DNA from 3 places in the Kocuria sp. KSNUG genome. Region 2 is predicted to be linked to each of the others. Evidence: predicted binding sites of a transcription regulator. Region 2 holds the regulator's gene; each other region holds the start of a gene.
What was found. Region 2 encodes LexA, which represses DNA repair genes until DNA is damaged. Its sites were predicted from a motif close to TCGAACANNTGTTCGA; they were not measured.
Positions count from the first base shown of each region.

Region 1: the regulator LexA is predicted to act here: its motif matches at 2,755-2,770, upstream of AABM36_RS08685 (DUF6504 family protein).
Region 3: the regulator LexA is predicted to act here: its motif matches at 4,009-4,024, upstream of ruvA (Holliday junction branch migration protein RuvA).

Region 1 covers NZ_CP150981.1:1,985,059-1,991,755, reverse strand. Annotated here, with positions in the region: gene AABM36_RS08705 (DUF418 domain-containing protein) at 1-79, shown strand, start outside; gene AABM36_RS08700 (4'-phosphopantetheinyl transferase family protein) at 111-914, opposite strand; gene AABM36_RS08695 (thioesterase II family protein) at 911-1,669, opposite strand; gene ybaK (Cys-tRNA(Pro) deacylase) at 2,131-2,634, shown strand; gene AABM36_RS08685 (DUF6504 family protein) at 2,794-3,201, shown strand; gene AABM36_RS08680 (DNA polymerase III subunit alpha) at 3,287-6,697, shown strand, end outside.
Region 2 covers NZ_CP150981.1:1,465,874-1,472,570, forward strand. Annotated here, with positions in the region: gene hflX (GTPase HflX) at 1-753, shown strand, start outside; gene AABM36_RS06345 (ATP-dependent DNA helicase) at 750-2,807, shown strand; gene lexA (transcriptional repressor LexA) at 2,829-3,587, opposite strand; gene AABM36_RS06355 (LysM peptidoglycan-binding domain-containing protein) at 3,867-4,304, shown strand; gene AABM36_RS06360 (histidinol-phosphate transaminase) at 4,610-5,713, shown strand; gene hisB (imidazoleglycerol-phosphate dehydratase HisB) at 5,899-6,516, shown strand; gene hisH (imidazole glycerol phosphate synthase subunit HisH) at 6,513-6,697, shown strand, end outside.
Region 3 covers NZ_CP150981.1:1,714,243-1,720,939, reverse strand. Annotated here, with positions in the region: gene secD (protein translocase subunit SecD) at 1-1,388, opposite strand, end outside; gene AABM36_RS07450 (preprotein translocase subunit YajC) at 1,484-2,041, opposite strand; gene ruvB (Holliday junction branch migration DNA helicase RuvB) at 2,154-3,254, opposite strand; gene ruvA (Holliday junction branch migration protein RuvA) at 3,257-3,898, opposite strand; gene ruvC (crossover junction endodeoxyribonuclease RuvC) at 4,174-4,845, opposite strand; gene AABM36_RS07430 (YebC/PmpR family DNA-binding transcriptional regulator) at 4,850-5,611, opposite strand; gene AABM36_RS07425 (type 1 glutamine amidotransferase) at 5,836-6,567, opposite strand; gene AABM36_RS07420 (MurT ligase domain-containing protein) at 6,577-6,697, opposite strand, start outside.

The DNA of each region.
Region 1 (6,697 bases), 520 kb from region 2:
GTCCAAGGGAGCTGCCGCCGCGGTCGTGCCGCCCGAGAAGGCGCCCCCGCGGCGTCGGGCGCAGACGCCCCGGCGGTAGCCGGCCGCGCAGCCGACCTGCAGACGGACCCTCAGCCCACCGGGCGGGGGTCCGTCTGCCACGCCACGGCCAGCCGGGCGTTCTCCGCGGAGCGGGTGCGCACGTCGCTCACGGTCCACCCGTGGCCGTAGTCGGCGCGCGCCGCCGGGCCGATGCGGATGCCAGCAGGGTCACGCGACAGCCCGGTCTCCCACCCCTTCACGAGCGCCTCCACACGCACCCAGGTCCGGGTCACGTCCGCGGCCCGACGCCGCCCGCGCAGCCTCGCGAGCCGCTCCCGGTCCGCGGGGTGCAGGACGTCGAGCAGCACACCCGCCTCCACGTCGCTCTGGATCCGTTCCACGTCCACGCCCACACGACGCTGGGCCGTGACGAGCGCGACCACACCCGCGGTGCGCGAGACGGAGAAATGGACGGGCTGCACGGGAGCCGTCACGGGCGACCACGCGAAGCCGGTGCCGCTCCCCGCGGGGGCCGGGAGGGCGTCGTCGTCCGCGCTGGAGACCGACGCCGCCCGGCCGTGGATCGGACGCGGCGCGCCGGTGCGTGGGTCGTGGGTCACCGGCACCTCGTGGGGCCGGCATCCCAGGCGGTGCGCGAGGACGTGGCGCAGCGCCACCCGTGACACCGTGAACAGTTCGCGGGCGCGGGCCTCCTGGACGGTCTCCGCCCGCGCGAGCTCGAGCTCGCTCAGACACCCCGACGCCGAGAACGCCCAGGGGGCGAACTCCGCGAGGGGCAGCACGTGCAGGGTGAGGTCCGCCGGAGCCCCCGGGACCCTGCGTCGGTGGTCCGCCCACACCGGCTGCCGCAGGGCAGTGGTCCCCGCGCTCACCTCGTGCCCCCGTCGGACTCCGCCAGGGCCCGGTGCAGCAGCTCGGGGTGCTCGAGCAGGCCGTGGTGGCCACCGGGGACGGTGAGCGTGGCGCACTCCGCGTCCGTGCTCCGCGCCCAGCCGGCCATGGACCGCGCCGAGGCCGTGCGGTCCTGCTGGGCGCACACGAGCAGCACCGGGGTGCGCAGCCGCGGGGGAGCGGCGTCGTGGGACAGGGAGGCCCGCAGATCCGCGCGCAGCGGGGCGAGGACCATGGCCCGCAGATCGGGGTCGCGCAGCAGCTCCTCCGGGGTGCCCCCGAGCTCCTGGAGCCACGCCGCGAGGGCGGCGTCGTCCTCCAGGACGGCACGGAGTTCGGGATCGGGATCCGGTGGGACGCTCTTGGCGGAGAGCACCACCCGCCGCAGCCGGCCGGGTCGCTCGCGGTCCACGGCCGCGGCGAACTCCGCGGCGAGCAGAGCCCCGAAGGAGTGGCCCAGGACGGTGGTGGGCAGCTCGTCGGCGTCGAGCACGGGCAGCAGCAGCTCGAGCGCCTCGGCCACCGCGGTGCGCACGTCCACGGGCGTGGGGTCCGCCATGCGGGACTCGCGCCCCGGGCGGCGGTGGACGAGGACCTCCGTGCCGGGCGCCTGGAAGACCCGCCCGGACAGGGCCCCGGCCCCGGCGTGCGGGAAGACGACGAGACGGCGCTGCGGGGCGGCGTCGCCGGTGAACCAGCGCGCCAGGGCCGTGGTGGGGGGAGGGGTGGTGGCCAACGTCCCGGACCTCCTGAATCCGTGGGGGGGGTAGGTGCCGCCGCCGCGTGACCCGGTGCGGGGGCTGCCGGGCGGGGGAGCAGCGGTGCGGGCGGCGCGCTCCGGACGTCTCGACGGGGTAGGCGGACGCGGACCGCGGTGCGGGCGGGGGCGGTGGTGCTGCGAGGGTGGTGCGGGGGGGTGGTGCTGGGTGGTGCCGTGAATCGGATGGGGCTGTGACTGCCGGGTGGTGGTGCTGCGGGGTGGTGGTGCTGCGGTGGGAGGGGATCGCGCGCCGGGAGGTCGTAGGCTCGAGGAACCAGAGCCCTGCACCTCCCGCGGTGCGGGCGTGACACCACAGTACCCAACCGGGCACGCCGCCGTACGGGAACCGGGATGCGGGCCCGGGCCGGGCCCCTGGAACGGCCCCGCCGGCGGAGGCGCGGTCCGGGAGGGTGCGGACGAGACGGAGAGGACATCTCATGGCGGCCAAGAAGCACTCGGCACCGGCCACCCCGGCCACCCGGGCCCTGGAGGCGGCGGGAATCCCGTTCGAGGGACTGCCCTACGAGCACGACCCCCGGGCGGAGTCCTACGGGAACGAGGCGGCACAGGCCCTGGGACTGCCCCCGGAAAGCGTCTTCAAGACCCTGGTGGTGGCCCTGGACCACGGTGGCTTCGGGGTGTGCGTGGTGCCGGTCTCCGCGCGGGCGGACCTCAAGGCGGTCGCCGCGTCGCTGGGCGCCAAGAAGGCGCACCTCGCCGAACCCGGGGACGTGCAGCGGCTGAGCGGCTACGTGCTCGGCGGGGTGAGCCCACTCGGGCAGCGCACCACGCTCCCCACGGTCGTGGACGAGAGCGCACGTCGTCTGGAGCGCGTGTACGTCTCCGGCGGCCGACGTGGTTTCGATGTGGGGCTGGCGCCGGAGGACCTCGTGCGGGCCACCGGGGCCGTGTTCGCGGCGGTGGGGCAGAACCCGGGGTAGGAGAGTCGAGCGTCCTGGGCGCCGCGCTCGCCGCGCCGGGGATGCTCAGGCCACCCGCACCGTCCCCCGACGGGGCCGGTCGCTTATGCGTGTCGGACGGCCTTGGCACCGTCTCAGGAGTCGAATAAAGTTTCGAATACCTGGGGAAGGTGAGCCATCATGACGGTGCTGGACGCGGTGGAGATCGAGCGCCACGAGGACCCGTGGGAGGCGGTCCCCGTGATCGGTGGAACCCTCGTGGACGCGAGGGCCGAGGGGGCGGGGGAGGCCGTCGTGCCGGATGCCACGGGGGAGTTCTCAGTGCACTGCGACTCCTCCGGGAATCCGTGTGAGCTGTTCTACCGTGGCCGCGGTCAGCGCGTGCTGCAGCCCGTGATCCACTGGTACGAACGCTGCAACTGGTGGGATCTGGCGGATCGCGTCCCGCGCGAGAGCTCCACCAGTGCGGTGGACCGGGAGCGCTGGCGGGTCCAGGCCGTGGAGGCCGGCGCCGCGGTGGCGCGCACCTTCGAACTCACCCGGGACCAGTCCACGGGCCGGTGGGGACTGCTCCGTGTCAGCTGCTGAGACCCCCGTGCGGCACCGGGCGGTGGAAGCCCCGCACGGGTCTGTGGTGGTTGACAAACATTCGAACAAAGTTTCGAATATGGGCATGTGGTTCCCTCACCTTCACGTGGCCTCGGCCTTCAGCGCGCACTACGGTGTGGCGCGTCCCGAGGAGCTCGCGGAGACGGCGGCCGGGCAGGACGCCCAGATCCTGGCCTGCACGGACCGGGACGGCCTCTACGGTGCGGTCAAGCACGTGCTGGCCTGCCGGGCCCACGGCATCACCCCCGTGCTGGGGGTGGACCTCGCGCTGCTGGGGGCCACGCCGCCACGGTCCTCGGAGGGGCAGGGCGTCCGCGGCCCCGGAACTGCGCGCGGAGCGTCCCCCGGAGGGGGTGCGCCCCGGCGGGACACCGCGTCCCGAGGACGGAGCGCATCCCGCCGGGTGGCCCCGCCGTCCGGGACGGGGCCCGGGCGGCGTCGCCCCGTCGCGCCCCGGGTGGTCGGACGCGTGGTCGTGCTCGCCACGGGCCACAACGGCGGGGCCGGGTACGCCGCCCTGTGCCGGCTGGTCTCGGCCGCGCACCGCGCCCACGACCGCAGCGCGGCGCACCCCGTGGGGCTCACCCCCGAGCAGATCGCCCGTCACGTGCACCGCGCCGCCCGTGGCGGGGAACCGGGACTCGTGGTGCTCGTGGGGCCGGACTCGGACGTGGGCAGACTGCTGGCCCGTCGGCACTACCGGGCCGCCCGGAACGCGCTGTCCCGCTGGCAGGCGCGAGTGCCTCCCGGGGCCCTCGTGGTGGAGACCACCACCCACCTGGCACCCCAGGGTGCGCCGCTGAGCACGGGTCACGCCGTGCGCATGTACGAGATCGGGCACCAGGCGGGAGTGCCCGTGGTGCTCAGCAACGCCGTGCGCTACGCCCACCCGGGGCAGGCCGTGACCGCGGACGTCCTCGACGCCGCCCGCACGCTGATGTCCCTCGACGAGCTCGCCGGGGCGGAGCGCGGCGTGCTGCAGCCCAACGGCCAGGGCTGGCTCAAGGACGGTGACCGGATGGCGCGCCTGGCCCACGAGATCACGAGCGCCGCGGACCAGGGGGCCACCGGGCCCGCGGGACTGCTCGCGGACACCCACCACCTGGCGCAGCGCTGCGCCCTGGACCTCCAGGAGGACCTGGGGGTGGGCAGGCCCGTGATCCCCGAGGCCTCCGTCCTCGGGCTGCGGGGGGACCCGGACCGCGAACTCGCCCGCCGCTGCTACGCCGGTCTCGCCCGGCTGCACGGCGGCGAGGACTGGGACCGCACCGTCCCCGGGCTCAACCGAGAGTCCCTGCGGGGGCGTCTCGAACGCGAGCTGGACGTCATCTCCCGGCTGGGCTTCGCCGGGTACTTCCTCACCGTGGGAGAAGTCTCGGACCTGATGAGCGCCATGGACGTGCGCCACGCCGCGCGCGGCTCCGGGGTCTCCTCCCTGGTGGTGCACCTGCTCGGGATCTCCCCGGCGGACCCCCTCGAGTACGACCTCGTCTTCGAGCGCTTCCTCTCCCCGCTGCGCCCCAACCTCCCGGACATCGACATCGACATGGAGAGCGCGCGGCGCCACGACGTCTACCGGCGGATCTTCGAGCGCTTCGGCGCCCGCCGGGTCACCCTCATGAGCATGCAGAACGCCTACCGCTCCCGCGGGGCCGTCCGCGACGCCGGGCTCGCCCTCGGTCTCGGGGCCCAGGACGTGGACCACGTGGCCGGCCAGCTGTGGCGCGTTCCCGGGGGCACGCTGCGCGAGGAGATCTCCCGCCGTCCCGAACTGGCACCCCTCGCGGAGCAGCTCAGGGACAACCGGCAGATGGACCTGCTCGTGGACCTCACCGAACGCCTCGACCGGCTGCCCCGCCACATCTCCATGCACCCCTGCGGGGTGATCCTCTCCGACACCACCCTGCTGGAGCGCACCCCCGTGCAGGCCAGCGGGATCGGACTGCCCATGTCCCAGTACGACAAGCACGACATGGACCCCATGGGGCTGATCAAACTCGACATCCTGGGCGTGCGCATGCAGTCCACCCTGGCCCACGCCGTGGCCGAGATCACCCGGTTGCACCCCCACGAACCACCCCCGGACCTCGACACCATGCCCCGGGACGACCCCGACACCTTCCGTCTCATCAGCTCCACCCACACCCTCGGGTGCTTCCAGATCGAGTCCCCGGGCCAGCGCGAGCTCATCGGGACCATGGGACCCGAGGAGTTCAACGACCTCGTCGTGGATATCTCCCTCTTCCGCCCCGGACCCATGCAGGCCAACATGGTCCGCCCCTACCTCAACGCCCGGCACGGCTGGTCCACCCCCGTCTACCCCCACCCGGACCTCGAGGAGATCCTCGCCGAAACCCGCGGCGTGGCCGTCTACCACGAGCAGATCATGCGCATCATGGACCGCATGACCGGGTGCGGACTCGGACAGGCGGACGTCTGGCGGCGACTGCTCGGATCCCCCTCCGAGGGCCCCGTGGAAACCGCGTTCCGGGACGGCGCACGCGCTCGCGGCTACTCCCCGGCGGTGGTCGACACGGTGTGGGAGATCCTCCACGCCTTCGGCAGCTTCGGGTTCTGCAAGGCCCACGGAGTGGCCTTCGCGGTCCCCACCTACCAGTCGGCGTGGTTGAAGACCCACCACCCGGAGGCCTTCATGGCGGGCGTCTGGGAGCACGATCCCGGCATGTACCCGGCGCGGCTGCTCGTGGGGGAGGCCCGCCGCATGGGGATCCCCGTCCTGGGCCCGGACATCAACCGCAGCGGGGAGTGCCACCGCGTGGAGCCGGTCACCCCGCGTCCCGGGACCGTGGCCTCCGGGGACCTGGATGCGGGAATCCCCCACACCCAGGACGGGGCGTGGGGGATCCGGATGTCCTTGGGCGCCATCACCGGCATCAGCGCCGCCGAGGTCGAGCGGCTCCTGGCGGGACAGCCGTACGGGAGCCTCGCCGAGGTCCGGTCCCGGGCCCGTCCCTCCCGCAGGACCCTGCAGAGACTGGCCACCGCCGGGGCCCTCGACAGCCTCCTGCGCGATGCCGGGGCCCGTGCCTCGCGCACGGACATGGTGCGGTTCCTCACGGACCGGGCGGACCGCCCGGCCGTGGCGCGCGGAGCCACGAGCGGGGCGCAACCGGGTGAGGGGCAGCTGGCTCTTCCCCTGGGGGACGTGGACCTGACCTCCCTGCCGGCCCGGCTCCCGGAGCCGTCCCCGCAGGAGAGGGTGAGAGCGGAGATGGAGACCATGGACATCGAGGTCAGCGCCCACCTGATGGACTCCCACGCGGAGCTCATGCGCTCCTACGGGGCCACCCGCGCCGAGGACCTGCTGGGACTGCGCAGCGGCAGCGAGGTGGTGGTGGCCGGGGTGCGGGTGTCCACCATGACCCCGCCCATGCGCAGCGGCAGACGCGTGGTGTTCATCTCCCTGGACGACGGCTCCGGGGCCGTGGACTGCACGTTCTTCGACGAGGCCCAG
Region 2 (6,697 bases):
CTGAACCGCAAGCGCAACTCGGTGCCCTCCGTGGCGATCGCGGGCTACACCAACGCCGGGAAGTCCTCCCTGCTGAACCGGCTCACGGACGCCGGTGTGCTCGTGGAGAACGCCCTGTTCGCCACCCTGGACCCCACGGTGCGCAAGGCGCAGACCCCGGACGGGATCGGCTACACCCTGGCGGACACCGTGGGCTTCGTGCGGTCCCTTCCCACGCAGCTCGTCGAGGCGTTCCGCTCCACGCTCGAGGAGGTCGCGGACGCGGACGTCATCGTCCACGTGGTCGACGCCTCCCACCCGGATCCGGAGGGTCAGCTCAAGGCCGTGCGGGACGTTCTCACGGACGTGGGGGCCAACGACATCCCCGAGATCGTGGCCCTGAACAAGGCGGACATCGCGGATCCCGTGGTGCTCGCCCGGCTGCGCAACCACGAGAGCCCCTCCGTGGCGGTCTCGGCGCGTACGGGAGCGGGCATCGAGGAGCTGCAGCGGCTGATCTCCGGTGCCATCCCACGGCCCGACCACGAGCTGGACCTCCTGGTCCCGTACACCCACGGGGAAGTGGTGTCACGGCTCCACGCCCAGGACGCGGAGATCCTCAGCACCGAGCACACCCCCGAGGGCACACGTCTGCACGTGCGGGTGCGCGAAGACCTGGTGGACGACCTCGAGCGCTACCTCAGTGCCCCCCACACCCCTGCCGGGGCCGAGGCCCAGGGGCGGGAGCAGGCGCAGGACTCGCAGGGCGCATGAGCGCACCGTTCATCGACGAGACCGGCAAGGACGTCTCGGAGATCCGCCCGGAGTCCCTCCCCGGGGGCGCGGACGCCCTCGAGCTGCTCGACGCCGCCGTCACCGCCCTCGGGGGGCAGCGGCGGGACGGTCAGCGCTTCATGGCGGCCAAGGTGGCCGAGGCCCTGCAGACCCGCCGCCACCTGCTGGTGCAGGCGGGCACGGGCACGGGCAAGTCGCTCGCCTACCTGGTTCCCGCGCTGGTCCACGCGAGGACCTCGGACAAGCCGGTGGTCGTGGCCACGGCCACCCTGGCCCTGCAGTCGCAGATCACCGGCCGTGACGTGCCGCGTCTGCTCGACGCACTGGAGGACGAGCTCGACGAGCGCCCGGACGTGGCGCTGCTCAAGGGCCGCTCCAACTACGCGTGCCTGCACAAGGTGGAGGGCGGGTACCCCGAGGACCACGACGCCGCTCTGTTCAGCGCTCCGGTCGGAGGCTCCGGCGGCGTGGGAACGGGCCGCCCTCTCGGAGGGCTGGCGCAGCAGGTTCTCCGCCTGCGCGAGTGGGTCGAGACCACCGAGAGCGGGGACCGGGACGACATCCAGCCGGGGGTCTCGGACGCCGCGTGGCGCCAGGTCTCCGTGACGGCCAAGGAGTGCCTGGGGCGCAAGTGCCCGCTCGTGGAGGAGTGCTTCGCGGAACGTGCCCGCGCTCAGGCGGGTGGGGCGGACATCGTCATCACCAACCACGCTCTCCTCGCGATCAACGCCTTCGAGGGCCTCGCGGTGCTCCCGGAGCACGACGTCGTCATCGTGGACGAGGCGCACGAGCTGCGCGACCGGGTCACCGGCGCGGTCACGGCGTCGTTATCAGCGGCGGCCGTGCGCGCGGCGAGCACCGCCGTCCGCAAGCACACGGCGGCCTCCAGCGACGCGCTGGAACGAGCCGCGCAGGCCTTCGACAAGGCGTTCGACGACGAGGACGCGGGCCTGCTGCCCCGGGGATTCACCGAGGAGCAGGTCTACGCGGTACGGGGGATCCAGGACGCCGCCCGCACAGGGCTCAGCGACACCAAGGGGGAGTCCAAGGGAGAGGACGCCGGACGGCACGCCGCACGCTCGCGGCTCTCGGAGCTTCTGGACACCTCCGAGCGCATGCTCGGGGCAGACACCGCGCACGACGTCCTGTGGGTTTCGCGTGTGGGTCGGTGGAGCCCCACGGAGGGGTACGTGGGCACCTCGGCGGGAGAGCCTGCCACGCTCAACATTGCGCCCCTGAGCGTGGCGGGGCCCCTGCGCGAGGGTCTCTTCGACGGCCGCACGGTGGTGCTCACCTCCGCGACACTGGCCGTGGGGTCGTCCTTCTCGTCGGTCGCCGGGTCCCTCGGCCTGCAGGGCCCGGGGGCGCCGCCCTGGCGGGGCGTGGACGTGGGAAGCCCCTTCGACTACCGCCGCCAGGGGATCCTCTACGTGGCCAAGCACCTTTCCAAGCCCGGGAGGGGCGTCTCGGAGGAGCAGCTGGGCGAGCTGCTCGAGCTGCTGGAGGCGTCCGGAGGCGGAGCGCTCGGGCTGTTCTCCTCACGGCGCGCGGCGGAGGACGCCGCAGAGGCGTTGCGGGAGCGGACCGAGCTGCCCATCCTGTGCCAGGGGGACGCCTCGTTGCCCTCACTCGTCAAGGAGTTCACGGACGATCCCGCGGCCAGTCTGTTCGGCACCATGAGCCTGTGGCAGGGGGTGGACGTCCCGGGGCAGTCCTGCCGGCTGGTGGTGATCGACAGGATCCCGTTCCCCCGCCCCGACGATCCGCTGGGCACCGCCCGCACCCGTGCCGCCGAGCGCGCCGGGGGCAACGGCTTCATGACGGTGTCCGCCTCGCACGCGGCTGTTCGGCTTGCCCAGGGCGCGGGACGGCTGATCCGTGCGAGCGGGGACAAGGGTGTGGTGGCGGTTCTGGACTCCCGCCTTGCGACGGCCCGCTACGGGTCCTTCCTCGCCCGGTCGCTGCCCCCGCTGTGGCCCACCACGGACAAGTCCACCGTGCTGGGGGCGCTGCAGCGGCTGGGCCGGCAGTGAGGTGAGGGCCCCGCGCCGCGGCTACAGGGAGCGCAGGACGGAGACGACCTTGCCCATCACGGTGGCGTGGTCGCCCAGGATGGGTTCGTAGCGGGTGTTCTGCGGCAGGAGCCAGGTGTGGCCGTCGCGCTGCCGGAAGGTCTTCACCGTGGCCTCGTCGTCCAGCAGGGCGGCCACGACGTCCCCGTTCTCCGCGGAGTTCTGCTGGCGCACGACCACCCAGTCGCCGTCGCAGATGGCGGCGTCGATCATCGAGTCCCCGGCGACCTTGAGCATGAACAGCTGGCCGTGGCCCACGAACTGCCGCGGCAGCGAGTAGACCTCCTCGACGGACTGCTCGGCGGTGATGGGGCCGCCCGCGGCAATGCGGCCCACCAGGGGCACGGGCACCATGGCGTCGTCCTCGTCCGCGACGGGCACCGAGCCCAGGGTGGGCGTGAGGGACGAGACCGTGGCACCGCCGGCGGCTTCACCCGCCTGGGGCGCCTCCTCGCCCAGGTGGTGGTCCAGCTCCTGCTGGCTGAGCGGGCGCAGCACCTCCATGGCCCGGGGGCGTCGGGGGTCACGGCGGAGGTACCCCCACTTCTCCAGCTGACCGAGCTGGTGCGTGACGCTCGACAGAGATGCGAGCCCCACGATGTCCCCGATCTCCCTCATGGACGGCGGGTACCCCCGCGTGGCGATCGAGCGCTGCACGGCACCCAGGATCCTCGCCTGACGGTCCGAGAGTGTTCGAACGGGCCGGCCAGGTGTCTGCTGAGCGGGGGAAGTGGTGCTCACGAGCGGGGTCCTTTCGCCGTGCCGCACAGGGCGTGCCCGGGGGCCGGGCCGCGGACCGCTTATGCGTGTCGGAGACGTGGGGTCGACTGTCACATGTATGGGGCCAGCTTAACCCGGGTGACCTGCGCATTCAAATATGTGTTCGAAACGGACCTCGACACCGTTCGTACATCCGTGCTAGAACTGTCACCAGACATTCGAAGATGTGTTCTACCCGCTACCGCGGTTCGAACACCGCCGCCCGGTGGGCGGCATCGACCGGAACACCAGGAGGTTGCCATGACCGCTCTCATCATGCCGAGGCCCGTTCGCCGGGCCACCGGAGTACGCGGCCGGTCCAGCATCCGAGCCGGTGTCGCCCGTCAGCTGGACGCCGCCGGCGGGGGAGGGCACGATCTCGGACCGGGGATCATGCGCTTGACCCGCCGCGGCAGACTGCTGCTGATCGGACTGCCCGTGGTCACCGGAGCCGCAGCGCTGCTCGTGGTGGCCGCGGTGTTCCTGCTGCCGCCCACCGTCAACGCCTCCACGGACCCCGTGGGTGAGCCCGTGACCCAGAGCGTCACGGTGCAGGCCCGGCAGAGTCTGTGGGAGATCGCGGTGGCCGCCGACCCCGACCGCGACCCGCGGGAGGTCATGGACGACATCGCGGAGCTCAACGGCCTCAGCTCGTCCCAGCTCTCGGCCGGTCAGGTCCTCGAAGTTCCGGCCCGGTAGGCTCTGCTGACCCTTTGGTCTCCACGGGCCCGGAGTGCCCAGCCTGCCCCGTGGTCTCAAGGGATCCCGTGATCTTGAGGGACCCCGTGGTCTCGAGGGAGCCAGTGATCTTGAGGGCCCCGTCGACTCAACGAGCCCCTGTGGTCTCAGCAGTGCGTGGAGCACGAGGGCGGCGGCCTTGCAGTCTGTGTGCGCCGACTGCCTCGGGGATCAGCAGCGCCGTCCTTCCCCGTTCTTCCCCGGCGGCGCTCGGCTCGATCGACCCCCGGCCTGTCGGTTGGACCCGCGCTCGATAGGATGAACCGGTGAATTCCGCCGCAGATCCTCTGGCCTCCCTCCCGATGCGTGACGACCTGCAGGGGATGTCCCCGTACGGGGCTCCGCAGCTGCAGGTGGAGGTCGCGCTGAACACCAACGAGAACACCCACCCCGTTCCCGACGCCGTCGTGGACGCGATCACGGATCGTGTGCACCTCGTGGCCGGGGCGCTGAACAGGTACCCGGACCGGGACTTCACCGCCCTGCGGAAGGCCCTGGCCTCCTACCTGGGGCACGGCCTCGACGAGCGGAACATCTGGGCGGGCAACGGCTCCAACGAGGTGCTGCAGCAGATCCTCCAGGCCTTCGGGGGACCGGGGCGTTCTCTCCTCAGCTTCGTTCCCACGTACTCCATGTATCCGTTGCTCGCACTGGGAACGGGCACACGGTTCATCGCGGGGGAGCGGGACGCCGACTTCTCCCTCACGGCGGACGCCGCGGCCCGGCAGGTGGCCGAGCACGCGCCCAGCGTGGTGTTCCTGTGCTCGCCCAACAATCCCACGGGGACCGCTCTCGAGCTCGACGTGGTCGATGCCGTGTACCGCGCCGGAGAGACGCACCGCACGGTCGTGGTGGTGGACGAGGCCTACGCCGAGTTCGCCCGCGAGGGAACACCGTCCGCGCTGACCCTGCTCGAGGACCGCCCCCGGCTCATCGTGTCCCGGACCATGAGCAAGGCCTTCGCCCTGGCTGGAGCCCGCCTCGGCTACTTCGCGGCGGCGCCGGAGATCGCGGATGCCATGCGGCTCGTCCGGTTGCCCTACCACCTGTCCTCCGTCACCCAGGCCACCGCGCTGGCGGCACTCGAGCACCACGGTGCGCTGCTGGCCACCGTGGAGGACATCAAGACCCAGCGTGATCGGATCGTGCGGGAACTCACCCGTCTGGGGCTCGCGCCATCGGCGTCGGACTCGAACTTCGTGTTCTTCGACTGCGGCGGAGACGCGCACGCGATGTGGCAGGCCCTCCTGGACGACGGGGTGCTCGTGCGGGACGTGGGGATTCCCGGGCACCTGCGGGTCACCGCCGGCACGGAGCCCGAGACGTCCGCGTTCCTGGACGCTGTGGCGGGGTACCTGTCCGCGCGCTGAGTCACGACGGACCCACGTTCACCGGAGGCCGGAGGCCGGGGGCTGGCTGCGGGCGGCGCGTCGGCCAGGGCGCGGAGCAACTGCGGTCCCGCCTAGACTGGAACGACCCGCGCGCACCACGCGTCCCGCCATTGCCGGACCGGCCGCGCGCGGGCGGATCGAACCACGAGGAGTCAGTGCCAGACATGAGTGCGACCGAGAAGCAGCGCACCGCCACGGTGGAACGCGTCACGAGCGAGTCCACGGTGCGGGTGAGCCTGGACCTGGACGGCACGGGCACCTCCCGCATCGACACGAGCGTGCCGTTCTACGACCACATGCTCACCGCCCTGTCGAGGCACTCGCTCATCGACCTGGACGTCACGGCGCACGGGGACACCCACATCGACGTCCACCACACGGTCGAGGACACGGCCATCGTGCTGGGCGAGGCATTGCGGGAGGCGCTCGGGGACAAGCGCGGGATCCGCAGGTTCGGGCAGGCCACTGTTCCCCTGGACGAGGCCCTCGCCTCGGCGGTGGTGGACGTCTCCGGCCGCCCCTACGTGGTGCACACCGGAGAGCCCGAGGGACAGCAGTACCACCTGATCGGTGGCCACTTCACGGGGTCCATGACCCGTCACGTGCTGGAGTCCCTGGCCCACCACGCGCAGCTGTGCCTGCACATGGACGTGGTGCGCGGGAGGGACCCCCACCACATCGTGGAGGCACAGTTCAAGGCGCTGGCCCGTGCACTGCGCGAGGCCGTGGAGCTGGATCCGCGGATGGCCGGCACCATCCCGTCCACCAAGGGCGCCCTGTGAGCGCCGAGGTGACGGACGCGCAGGACGCGCCGAGCGTCGTCGTGCTGGACTACGGCGCGGGGAACGTGCGCTCGGCGGTCCGCGCGCTGGAGGCCGCGGGCGCGCGCGTGCGACTCAGCGCGGACCCGCGCGACGTCCTGGACGCGGACGGGCTCGTGGTGCCGGGCGTGGGCGCGTTCGA
Region 3 (6,697 bases), 250 kb from region 2:
ATGAACGAGTCCGCCGTCTGACCGATCGCGACCACGAGGCCCGCCACACCGGCCAGGGACAGCCGGTAGTTGGCGCCCCAGCCCAGAAGCGTGATGGCGAGGTAGGTGATGACACCGGCCACCAGGAGCGAGGCGATGGTCACCAGCCCCAGCCAGCGGTACTGGAACAGCGAGTAGATGCAGACCAGCGCCAGACCGATGAGACCGGCGATGATGCCCATCTGCAGCTGGTTGCTGCCCAGGGTGGCGGAGACCTGCTGCTCCGATTCGATCGTGAAGGAGACGGGCAGCGCGCCGTACTTGAGCTGCTCGGACAGGAACTTGGCCTCGTCCTCGGTGAAGTCACCCGTGATCTGGGCCTTGCCGTCGGAGATCACGGAGTTCATGGTGGGCGCGGAGACCACCGAGCCGTCCAGGACGATCGCGAACTGCGAGCGCGGGTCCTGCTGGCCGCCCTGGCTGTAGCCGTATAGCCGCTCCGAGAGCTGCTTGAACGTCTCGGTGCCCTGCTCGTTGAACTGCAGGTTCACCGCGTAGCCGCCCGTGGGGTTGCCCTGCGAGTTCGTGGCCGGGGCGTAGGAGGCGTCCTCGATGTCCGTGCCGGGGATCTCCACCGGGCCCAGGATGTACTTGGCGTTGCCCTGGGGATCGCACGCCACGGTGGCCTTGTCCTGGGGCTGGGTCTCCCGGTCCTCCTGCGGCTGGGGCGCGCTGCAGTCGAGGGCCTCGTACTGCGTGAACAGCTCGGGGGTGATCCAGCGGGGGTCCGAGGAGTTCTCGGGGGCGGACTTGGCCTTGGGCACGTCCTTGGGGTCCGTGCGCTGCTCCTTGGGGGTGGCCTCCCCCGGGCCCGTGATGATGACCGGCCGGAACGCCATCTGCGCCGAGGTCTGGATCAGCTCACGGGTCTCCGCGGACGGCGTGCCCGGCAGGGACACCACGATGTTGTTCCCGGACTGGGTGGTGATCTCCGCCTCGGAGACGCCCGCGCCGTCCACGCGCTGGCGGATGATCTCCACCGCCTGGTCCAGCTGCTCCTGGGTAATCTCCTCGCCCGCCTGCTCCCCCTGCAGGGACGGTGTGAGCACCATCTGCGTACCGCCCTCAAGGTCGAGGGCGAGCTTGGGTGCCCAGCCGGTGCGGTCGGTGGTGACACCGTAGACCAGCAGGCCGGCCAGCAGGGCGATGACCGCCACCAGGGCCACGAGGGACCCGCGGGCCCTGGCCGCCGCCGCGGCGGCCCCGGTGCGGGGCTTCCTGGTCCGCGGTGACGACGTGGACTTCCGGGCGGGACCGGAGTCCTCGGCGGAGCCCTTGCGCCGCCGCCGGGATGACGTCGAGGCCTTCGGAGACTCCGAGGCCTCCGAGCTCTTCTTCTGTGCTGCCATTGCCGTCCTTCGAGGAGACCGTGACCGGACGCGCACGCCGGTCACCACATGAGAAACGGGCCGAGGTCCTCGGCCCGTTCCTCATCGGGGGGATGTCAGATGGTGGGGTTGCCGTTCTCGCCGCGGCCGCGGGGGTCGGTCCCGTTCCCGGGCTCGGGGTGCTCCGCGCCGTCGAGCGCGGAAGCAGAACCGTCCGTCACGGTGCCGTGGGACGGAGCCTCGTCGAGCGGAGTGTCGTGATCGACCGCGGTGGCGTGGGTGGGAGCAGTGTCCTGCTCGGCGTGGGCGGCGGTGGAGCCGTCGGCGGGGAGCTGAGCGGCGTCCTGGTCCGCGGCGTCGGCCTCCGGGGTCTCGTCCACGACGGTGGTGACGGTCTGCGAGTGGACGGTCACGAGCTGGCCCGGTGCAATCTCCAGGACAGCCTTGTTGTTCTCACGGTCCATCTCCTGCAGGGTCCCGAACAGCCCGAAGCTCGTCATCACCTGCGTGCCGGGGCCCATGCTGGCCTGCTTGGTCTTCATCTCGGCCTGGGCCTTCTTCTGGCGCCGCATGGGCAGCCACAGCAGCAGCACCATGGCCAGGAGCATCACGGGAAGGAACCAGGCGCTTCCGCCACCGGTGGCTGCCTGCTGGGTCTCTGCGAGGATGGTCACGGAGGATCCGTTCTGTCGAGGGATGAGGGTCTCGGGTGCACGGGCCCCGGGACACATCGGTGCCGATCCGGGCCCACACACCAATTCCCCCCAGCTTAGGGGATGGATCTGGTCACCCGCTGGATGCATCTCCCGGTGACGGGTCAGCGGCGAGGGCGGACCGCAGGGCGGGGTCCTTGAACGCGGCGTGCTCGGGAACCTCCAGGTCCAGGTGCTCCCAGGCCGCGGCCATGGCGATCCTGCCCCGGGGCGTGCGTCCGAGCAGACCCTCGCGGACCAGGAAGGGCTCCGCGACCGTCTCCACGGTCTCGGTCTCCTCCCCCACCGCGATGGCCAGGGTGGACAGGCCCACCGGACCGCCGTTGAACTTGCCCACCAGCGCGGCGAGCACGTTGCGGTCGAGCCGGTCCAGCCCGCGGGCGTCCACCTCGTACATGTCCAGGGCGGCGCCGGCCGCACGGGCGTCGATGCGCTCCACACCGTGCACGAGCGCCCAGTCCCGCACGCGGCGCAGCAGCCGGTTGGCGATGCGCGGGGTGCCGCGCGAGCGCGAGGCCACTTCCGTGAAGGCCTCGGAGGTCATGGTGAGGTCCAGCAGGCCCGCGGAGCGGCGCAGCACGAGCTCGAGCTCCGATACCGAGTAGAACTCCAGGTGCCCGGTGAAACCGAAGCGGTCCCGCAGCGGCCCGGGCAGCAGACCCGCACGGGTGGTGGCGCCCACGAGGGTGAACGGCGGCAGGTCCAGGGGAATGGAGGTGGCACCGGCTCCCTTGCCCACCACGATGTCCACGCGGAAGTCCTCCATGGCCATGTAGAGCATCTCCTCCGCCGGGCGGGACATCCGGTGGATCTCGTCCAGGAAGAGCACCTCCCCGTGGGTCAGGGAGGAGAGGATGGCCGCGAGGTCCCCCGCGTGCTGGATGGCGGGGCCCGAGGAGATCCGCAGCGGGACCTCCAGCTCCTCGGCGATGATCATGGCCAGGGTGGTCTTGCCCAGGCCCGGCGGTCCGGAGAGCAGCACGTGGTCCGCGGTGCGCCCGCGCAGCTTTGATGCCTCCAGCACGAGCGAGAGCTGCGCGCGAACGCGTTTCTGCCCCACGAAGTCGTCCAGCGTGCCCGGACGCAGCGACGCCTCCAGCTGCTGGTCGTCGTAGTCCCCCTCGGCGCCCACGAGCCGTTGCGGTCCCGCGCCCCCGCGCTCCTCCACGGCCATGCTCAACGCCTCCCGGTGGGCGCGTGCGTGGTGCCCTTGGAGGTCCCGAGCCAGGACAGCACGGCGCGCAGGATCTCGGCCACGTTGCCGGAGTCACCGAGCTCGGGCTGGGTCTGCAGGGCGTCCTCGATGCCGCGGACGGCGTCCTTCTCGTTCCACCCCAGGCCCGTGAGAGCATCGACCACCTGGTCCCGCCACACCGGCATCTGCGGCTGGGCGGCCTGCTGGACGGGGGGTTCGGGGAGCACGAGCTTGTCCGCGAGCTCCAGCACGATCCGCCGCGCGGACTTCGGCCCGATGCCCGGGACGGACGTGAACGCCTTGTCGTCGCCGGCCGCGATGGCCCGGCGAGCGTCGTCGGGCCCGAGCACGGAGACGGCCGCGAGCGCGGTGCGCGGCCCCACGCCGGAGACCCCCAGCATGACCGTGAAGATCTCCTTCTCGTCCGCCTGGGCGAACCCGAACAGCAGCGGGGCCTCGTCCTTGCGGGCGATGTAGGCGGTGTGCAGCCGGGTGGTGGCTCCCACCCGCAGCCCGGACAGGGTGTGGGGGCTCGCGTGGACCTCGATGCCGAAGCCCGAGACCTCCACCACGGCCAGGGTGGCGCCCACGAAGGCCACCTCACCGGTCACCGAGGCAATCACGGCTGCTCCCCTCTTCCGGCCGGAGCCGGGCTCGTGCGCCCACCGGTTCCGGGGGGCTGGATGGTACAGGGGCGGCGCCCCTGTGGTCAGGCGGACGGGGCCCGCCGCATTCGAACACGTGTGCGAATGGTCCTGGGCCACTGTACCAACGGGGGCAGCCCTGCGGGGCTGGACCGAGGGAAACGGGCCACGGGCGCCGGTGCGGGCCGTGGCCCACGGGCGGATCAGCACGGCTCCGGAGGAGGAGCGCCCGGCGGTTCCGGCGCCTGCGACCCTCAGCCGCGTCCGCGTCGTGCGGGGCCGCCGCCCCGGGACCCCGGAGCGCGCGAGGCGGACTCAGCCCGCCGCCACGCCTGCTGGGCCGGTGTCAGAGCGGTGGTCCCGGTGGACCGTGACGGACGGGACCCGGAGTGGGTGGAGGTGGCTGCCACGGCGTTCATCCCGGCCACACCACCGCGCCAGCCGTGGCACACGGCCAGCGCGAGGGCGTCCGCGGCGTCGGCCGGGCGGGGCGGGGCGTCCAGTTTCAGGATGCGCACGACCATCCGGTTCACGGACTCCTTGTCCGCGGAGCCGTCCCCGGTGACCGCGGCCTTGACCTCGGACGGGGTGTGCCACGCCACCGGGATGCCGCGCCGGGCCGCTGCCGCGATCACCACACCGGTGGCCTGGGCCGTGCCCACGACCGTGGGGGCGTTGTTCTGCGCGAACACGCGCTCCACCGCCACCACGTTCGGGTGGAAGCGCTCCATGAGCTCGTCCGCGGCCTCCATGATGGTCAGCACTCGGTGCTCGAGCGCCTCGTGGGCGCGCGAGCCGCTCACCTGGACGTGCACGAACGTGCCCGTGCGCTGGGCGGACATGTCCACCACCGCGAACCCGCACCGGGTCAGTCCGGGGTCCACCGCGAGCACGCGCTGGGAGCCCGCCGCCTGCGAACGGGCCACGGGCCTACTCGTCGTCCTCGAGCTGGGCCATCACGTCCGCGGGGATGTTCGCGTTGGAGTACACGTTCTGGACGTCGTCCAGCTCCTCGATCGCATCCGCGAGCTTGAGGAACTTCCGGGCGCCCTCGGCGTCCAGGTCCACGCTCATGGTGGCCCGGAACTGGGGGTCGTCGTTGTTGTACTCCAGACCAGCCTCGTCCAGTGCCGCGCGGATCGCGGGCAGGTCGGTGGCCTCGCTGACCACCTCGAACACGTCCGACTCATCCAGGACCTCGTCCGCCCCGGCGTCGAGCACGGCCATCAGGACGTCGTCCTCGGTGAGGCCGTCCGTCTTGGCCACCTCCACCACGCCCTTGCGCTCGAAGAGGTACGCCACCGAGCCGGAATCCGCCATGGTGCCGCCGTGGCGGGTCACGGCCACGCGCACCTCGGACGCCGCCCGGTTCTTGTTGTCGGTCAGGCACTCTATGTAGAGGGCGGTGCCCTGCGGACCGCGGGCCTCGTAGAGGATCTCGGTGTAGTCGATCGTCTCGCCGGTCAGCCCCGCACCGCGCTTGACCGCGCGGTCGATGTTGTCGTTGGGCACGGAGTTCTTCTTGGCCTTGGAGACCGCGAGCTCGAGTGCCGGGTTGCCGGAGGTGTCCGCGCCGCCCATGCGCGCCGCGACCTCGATGCCCTTGATGTACTTGGCGAACGCCTTGGCGCGCTTGGCGTCGATCGCCGCCTTCTTGTGCTTGGTCGTGGCCCACTTGGAGTGACCTGACATGGATGACCTCCTCGAAAGAGTGCGTCCGGCCGCGAACGGGCCGGACGCGATGGTGGATTGACTGCCATGATACCGAGCGCACCCGGTGCCCTGTCACACCGGGCGTCCACCGGGTCACGACGCCGCACGGCCGGCCGGGCACGACGCCGCACGTCCGGCTCCCGCGGGAGAGCCGGGTCGCGCGGTGTGGACCTCGGCGTCCGCGGCGACGAGCGGCGGCGTCGTCAGCGGGGGCGGGAGGCGGCGACCTCGCGCGCGCGCTCGGCCAGAGTGTCGTCGGGGCCGACCTCCGGCAGGGACTCCCCGCGCAGGGCGAGAGCCTGGCCCAGCAGGAAGTCCGCGACGCGCGGGTTCTTGGGCAGCAGGGAGCCGTGCAGGTAGCTGCCGAGCACGTTGTGGGTGCGGGCGCCCTCCGTGCCGTCCTCGCCGTTGTTGCCGGCGCCGGAAACGACCGTGGCCAGGGGCTCCTGCCCCGCTCCCAGGTGGGTGAGACCGGAGTGGTTCTCGTAGCCCACGATCCGGCCCAGCTCGGGGGACTCGGTGACGATGTTGCCGATCAGCCGCTCGGTGCCCGCCACGGTCTCGAGGTCGAAGATCCCGATCCCGGACAGGGTCTCCCCCGCCCCGGTGCGGAAGCTGCGGCCGAAGAGCTGGTAGAGACCGCAGATCGCGAGCATGGGCACGCCGCGCTCCACGGCCTCGTGCAGCCGCGGTGCCACGGCCGCGAGGTCCTCGGCCACGCGGAACTGCCCCGAGTCCTGGCCGCCGCCGCCCACGAAGAGGTCGGCGTGCTCGGGCCACGGATCGCCCGGATCGTAGTCCACGATCTCGGTGTCCAGACCGTAGCGCTCGGCGCGGCGCTTGAGGGTCAGGGTGTTGCCCCAGTCGCCGTAGATGTTCATGTCCCGGGGGTAGAGCTGCACGATGCGCAGCGGCCCGGAGGTGTTCTCAGCCACGGTGTTCTCCTAGATGGCGGCCACGTGCGTCATGCCGCCCAGGATCTTGCGCAGGGACAGCATGGCCGTGTAGGTGCAGAAGATGCGCATGGGGCGGTCCCCGGACTGTGCGACGAACTGCTTCAGCGCG